2 regions of the Mesorhizobium sp. M0960 genome follow, and region 2 is predicted to be linked to the other one. Evidence: predicted binding sites of a transcription regulator. Region 2 holds the regulator's gene; the other holds the start of a gene.

Region 1 (3,244 bases), on a different contig from region 2:
ATCGTCGATCCGCGCCATATCGAAATCCAGGTGCTTGCCGACGCGCATGGCAACACGCTCTATCTCGGCGAGCGCGAATGCTCGATCCAGCGCCGCAACCAGAAGGTCGTAGAGGAGGCGCCGTCGCCGTTCCTCGATCCCAAGACCCGCAAAGCCATGGGCGAGCAGTCTGTGGCGCTGGCCAAGGCGGTCGACTACCAGAGCGCCGGCACGGTCGAATTCATCGTCGATAGCGACAAGAACTTCTATTTCCTGGAAATGAATACGCGCTTGCAGGTCGAGCATCCGGTGACGGAACTGGTCACCGGCATCGACCTGGTCGAGCAGATGATCCGCGTGGCGGCCGGCGAAAAGCTCGCCATCAAGCAGGGCGACGTCAAGCTGAACGGCTGGGCGGTGGAAAGCCGCCTCTATGCCGAAGACCCATATCGCAACTTTCTGCCGTCGATTGGCCGGTTGACGAGATACCGGCCGCCGGACGAGGGGCAATTTGGCGAAATAGTCATCCGCAACGATACTGGCGTCACCGAAGGCTCGGAAATCTCGATGTTCTATGATCCGATGGTCGCCAAGCTGTGCACCTGGGCGCCGACACGGCTTGCGGCAATAGATGCGATGTCGGAAGCGCTGGACAGTTTCGTCGTCGACGGCATCGAGCACAACATACCGTTCCTGGCGGCGCTGATGCAGCATCCGCGCTGGCGGGAAGGGCTGATATCGACCGCTTTCATCGTCGAGGAATACCCCGACGGCTTCGCGCCGATCGTGCCAGACGCCGAGGAGAAAGCGGTGCTGGCCGCGATGGCTACCGCAGTCGAACTGCTGCGCCGCGACCGGCTCGACCGGCTGGGCGGGCGGCTGGCGCCGCATTCTGGCGCCTTGAAACGCGATTGGGTGGTGAAGATCGGCCGGGATTATCTTTCGGTCGCCATCGTCGAAGGCATGATTTCCATTCCGATGGAGCTCGACCTCACAATCGACGGCGGCAAGGCACTGAGGGTGACCTCCGACTGGCGGCCGGGCGATCTCATCTGGCGCGGCACGGTCGGCGGCCGCAAAGTCGCGGCGCAGGTCAGGCCGGAGCTGAACGGGTTCCGCCTTGCCTGGAAAGGCATGTCTGTGACAGCCCGCGCCATGCTGCCGCGCACGGCCGAACTCGAAAGGCTGATGCCGGAAAAAGTGGCGCCGGACACGTCGAAGATGCTGCTCTGCCCGATGCCTGGCCTCGTCGTGTCGATCGCGGTTGCCGAGGGGCAGGAGGTCAAGGCCGGCGAGACGCTGGCTGTGGTCGAGGCGATGAAGATGGAAAACGTGCTGCGCGCCGAGCGCGATCTCATCGTATCGAAGCTCAACGCCAAGCCTGGCGACAGCCTTGCGGTCGATGCGGTGATCATGCAATTCGCGTGAGGCTGAAATCCGCCTCGGCGCCGGCCTGGGACGTTGGAGATTAGCGAAAGCCGAGGTGACGGCCAATCTCCCCCCTCGTGGGGGAGATGTCCGGCAGGACAGAGAGTGGCGCGAAGAAACGCGACCTGACAATTCGTTGGCCGCCGCAACGTATTTTGTTCTTGCTTTGTGCCGGCAGCTATGCTATTAGTCTGGGTATGGTGCTAAATGGCTCCAACGACCCGCCCGCTGTGGCGGGTTTTTTGTTTTCAGGCCTGACGTCGGCGGGACAGCGCCCCTCTCTGTCCTGCCGGACATCTCCCCCACGAGGAGGGAGATTGGCAGGTTCGGCGGTGCTCTAAACTCACAAAGCTCCAATCGCTTCCGCTGGACTCGTGTTACCCGGTGCCGGACAATACATCTTCATCGACTGAGTCCTTGTGAGGCGGCGCGAAAAAACCATGGCGGATGAGAGACTTCCACGCGATCCCTTGCTGCGCGAGGCCTATGCGAAGGCGTCGCGGGCGGAGCAGGCGGCGCGTCGGTTCATTCATCTGCGCGTGCATTCGGCCTATTCTCTGCTCGAAGGCGCCTTGCAGCTCGGCAAGATCGTCGGCCATGCGGTGCAGGACGAGTGCCCGGCAATCGCCGTCACCGACACCAACAATCTGTTCGGCGCGCTGGAATTCGCCCAGAAGGCGGTAAAGGACGGCATTCAGCCGATCATTGGCTGCCAGATCGACCTCGCCTTTTCCGGTGAGGCGAGCGACAGCCAGCGCGACCGCAGGCGGCAAGGACCGGAGATGCGGCCGGTCGTCCTGATCGCCGCAACCGAGGCCGGCTACGGCAATCTGGTCAGGCTGGTCAGCCGCGTCTACCTCGAGACACCGCCCGGCGAAGCGGTGCATCTGACGACCGAGATGCTGCAGGGCCACTCCGACGGTCTGATCTGCCTTACGGGCGGGCCGCGAGGCCCGATCGGCAATGCCTTGAAAGAGGACCGCCGCGAACTCGCCGAGACCCGGCTCCTGGCGCTCAAGGGCCTGTTCGGCGACCGGCTCTATGTCGAGCTTGAGCGCGTCTCCGGCTATGACCGCACGATCGAGCAGTCGTCGGTCGACCTCGCCTACCGCCACGATCTGCCGCTGGTTGCCACCAACGAGGCGTTTTTCTTTTCTCGTGAAGACTATGAGGCGCATGACGCGCTGATCGCCATCGCCGAAGGCTCCGTGGTTGCGGCCGACAATCGCCGCCGCCTTTCGCCCGACCACTTCCTGAGAAGCCAGGCCGATATGGCGAGGCTGTTCGCCGACCTGCCGGAAGCAATCGACAACACCGTCGAGATCGCGCTGCGCTGCTCCTACTATCCGAAGACCCGCAACCCGATCCTGCCGCGCTTTGCCGGCCGCGATGTCGCCGACGCCGACGCGGCGGTTAAAGCGGAGGCGCAGGAACTTGCCCGGCAGGCGCATGAAGGGCTGGAGGCGCGGCTGGCGGCGCATGGGCTCACACCCGGCTACACGGCCGAGCAATATCGCGAGAGGCTGGATTTCGAGCTCGGGGTCATCGAGAAGATGAAATATCCGGGCTATTTCCTGATCGTTGCCGACTTCATCAAATGGGCCAAGGCACAAGGCATTCCGGTCGGCCCGGGCCGCGGTTCGGGCGCCGGCTCGCTGGTTGCGTATTCGACGACCATCACCGACATCGATCCGCTGCGCTTTTCGCTGCTGTTCGAGCGCTTTCTCAATCCCGACCGCGTGTCGATGCCCGACTTCGACATCGACTTCTGCCAGGACCGGCGCGAGGAGGTCATCCGCTACGTCCAGCAGAAATACGGCCGCGACCAGGTCGGCCA
Region 2 (3,244 bases):
TCTGGCTGCCGCGTTTTTCCCCGTCGCGCGTGCTTTCGAGCGTTAGCCCGTAAGTGCCGCACTTTGCCTCGACAAGCTCGATGAACAGATCGGCCAGCGCGATGCTCTTCTTGCGCACCGCCGTCATGTCGACATCGTTCCAGATGTCGAGCGCGCCCTTCAGCGTGCGCATAGACAGGACCGGCTGGGTGCCGCACAGAAACCGGCGGATGCCGGTGCCGGCCGCATAGCCTGGCTCGAAGGCGAAGGGCCGTGCATGGCCCCACCAGCCGGTGAGCGGCTGCTGGATGTCGGCAAGATGCCGCTCAGCCGCATAGATGAAGGCAGGCGCGCCCGGTCCGCCATTCAGATATTTGTAGGTGCAGCCAACGGCAAAATCGGCGTTTGCCGTGTCGAGCTCGACTGGCATCGCACCGGCGGTGTGGCAGAGATCCCAGACGATCATCGCCCCGGCTTCCTGGGCCCTGCGCGTCAGCGCCGGCATGTCGCGCAGTTCGCCCGACTTGTAGTTGACGTGGTTGACCAGCACCACGGCGGTGCGTTCGTCGATCAGCTCTTCGATGCTCGGCGCGTCGACCCCCGAGAGGCGCAGCAGCGTATCTTTTCGCGTCGAAACCACACCCTCAGCCATGTAGAGGTCTGTCGGAAAACTGTCGCCCTCGGCGACGATGACCTGCCGCTCCGGCCGCATGGCCATGGCGGCGTGCAGCAGCTTGTAGATGTTGACCGATGTCGTGTCGCAGACCACCGTCTGGCCGGCCGCGGCACCGATCAGGCGCCCGAGCTGGTCGCCAAGTTCGAGCGGCATGTTGAACCAGCCGGCCGTGTTCCAGGCGCGGATGAGATCATGCGCCCATTCTTCGGTCACTGCCTTGCTCAATTCATCGAAAGCGGCACGCGAAGCGGCCCCTAGCGAATTGCCGTCGAGATAGATCACTCCTTGCGGCAGCACAAAGCGGTCGCGCATCGCGCGCAGCGGATCTGCAGCATCCATCGCCCTTATGGCCACGAGATCGGGAATTCCTGTCATGATTTGTCTGCTCCCCAAGATTCACCGCAACGCCGGACACGCATCGACGGCATCCATCGGTCACGAGCGGTTCTCCATTACCTGGTATCGCGCAGCAAGGCTCCACCGGCGACAAGTTGCCTGACCACGCGGTGGAAACCAGGAGCCAAGCCAACCCAACGTTGGCGTTTTGAGTTCGTTTCGTTCACGGTGCATTGACCAAACCGCACAGTCGATACGGCTTCAATTCCGTGCCCCTTTGCCGGCTGACGGCCGATACCAGTGCCGCCTTCTGGAAACCCAGAGGCCGCAAACGAAAGCAGAATCAAGGCGATGAGGCCCGCGGCGGTGAAAATGCAGCGTCCCGGTTTGGCGAGTGGTATCGTTACCCGAGCCCTAACACATTCATTAAACTTTAAACAGTTGCGGAACACAACTGGAACAGATAGTGTTTGTTCTGGGTTTGTTTTTCTGATTCTGTTGGGGGTCGCTATGCTGACACGCAAACAACACGAACTGCTTATGTTCATCCACGAAAGGCTGAAGGAAAGCGGTATCCCGCCCTCCTTCGACGAGATGAAGGAAGCGCTCGACCTGGCTTCCAAATCGGGAATCCACCGGCTGATTACGGCGCTGGAGGAGCGCGGCTTCATTCGCCGTTTGCCCAACAGGGCCCGTGCGCTGGAGGTGCTGCGCCTGCCCGATTCGATCGCCCCCGGCCTCAATGCGGCACGCAAGTTCTCGCCGAGTGTCATCCAGGGCAGTCTTGGGCAAGGTCCTCGGCAAGGCAAGCCGACATCGTCGCGCGTCCCTGCAGCCGGCAATGACGACGATATCGTCGCCGCCGTGTCTATCCCGGTGATGGGCCGCATCGCCGCTGGTGTGCCGATCGATGCCATCCAGCACCAGACGCATTCGATCTCGGTGCCGCCGGACATGATCATGGGCGGCGAGCATTATGCGCTCGAGGTCAAAGGCGATTCGATGATCGAGGCTGGCATTTTCGACGGCGACACGGTGATCATCCGCAATGCCGATACGGCGAGCCCCGGTGAGATCGTGGTGGCACTGGTCGACGAGGAAGAAGCGACGCTGAAGCGGTTCCGCCGCAAGGGCGCCTCGATCGCCCTGGAAGCCGCCAATCCGGCCTACGAGACGCGCATCTTCGGACCAGACAGGGTCAAGGTGCAGGGCAAGCTCGTTGGGCTGATCCGCCGCTACTGAGCTGCGCCCTTGGCGCCGGCTTTTGGCTTGTCGGCTCTGCGGTATGGCGGCATGCCCCGCGCCGCGCGTGAAAATTTCCGCTGCACGTGCCAGGGCCGGTATGATTTTTCGACGGCGAAGCGGATTTCGGCGCGTGTTGCCGCTTGTGGATCGAAATAGACGGCCGCACTTCCCGCGCGCGCCAGTTGCCGTTTGGTGACGACGAGGACCAGCCGATCGTAGTAGCAGGGATTATGGGCGGTGGCGTCGTCGATGACGATCAAGCTGGCAAAGGCGCAGGCTGGCCGTGCAGTATCGCGGTCATTGGCTAGCGCGATGATCGCGCCGGATGGATGCCTGGCAAGGCAGAGACCGTCCGTGCAAATGAACGGCATGCCCGGCGGTAAGTCGGCCGGATCGGCAATGTCGAATTGCGGATCGTTCTTTCCAGGTGTTTCCGGCGCGACGATAGCCTCTGATGTGAGCGCGCGTTTCCAGTTGTCGATGGTGAACTCATTCGGGCGTGCCCGGTTGACCGCGAGTTCACCGCTGCCGATCGGCAGCGCGACGAGCCGTGCGTCCTCCGAGATCAATACATCGGGTACGCGCGTCTGCGTTGTCGTTAGCAAGCCGGCGAGCGCAAAAGGAAGGGCCACGAGCCGCAACCAGGTCGTCGCCATGCTGGCAATGACGAGGGCGATCGTCACCAAAAGGACAGATCTCAGCGAAATCAGCCCGACCGCATCGATCGGCGAGCGCTCGGAGATCCACCCGGACAGGGCGATCATCGCCGTCAGCCCCTTGCCCATCACGTAGAGGAAAGGCCCATCCGCGCCGAACGGCATCGCCAGCGCACTGAGGACGGCGAAGGGCATGACGACCAGTGAGACGATAGGCATGATGGCCAGATTGGCGAACAGGCTGAGCGGCGCCACGCGCTGGAAATGCCATATGGCGAAAAGCGCCGTGGCGCTCCCTGCAATGATCGAGGTCATCGCCAGGCCGCCCATGCCCAGCAGTACCTTTCTAGTG

The links. Region 2 encodes LexA, which represses DNA repair genes until DNA is damaged. Its sites were predicted from a motif close to TGTTCNNNNTGTGTTCNG; they were not measured.
Region 1: a site for LexA is predicted at 1,564-1,581, ahead of dnaE (DNA polymerase III subunit alpha). Genes of this name have one in related genera too.

The regions. Positions count from the first base shown of each region.
Region 1 covers NZ_JAMYNN010000001.1:818,508-821,751, forward strand. The annotation lists gene NKH63_RS04085 (acetyl-CoA carboxylase biotin carboxylase subunit) at 1-1,407, shown strand, start outside; gene dnaE (DNA polymerase III subunit alpha) at 1,848-3,244, shown strand, end outside.
Region 2 covers NZ_JAMYNN010000007.1:16,177-19,420, reverse strand. The annotation lists gene kynU (kynureninase) at 1-1,030, opposite strand, end outside; gene lexA (transcriptional repressor LexA) at 1,502-2,233, shown strand; gene NKH63_RS15095 (ComEC/Rec2 family competence protein) at 2,227-3,244, opposite strand, start outside.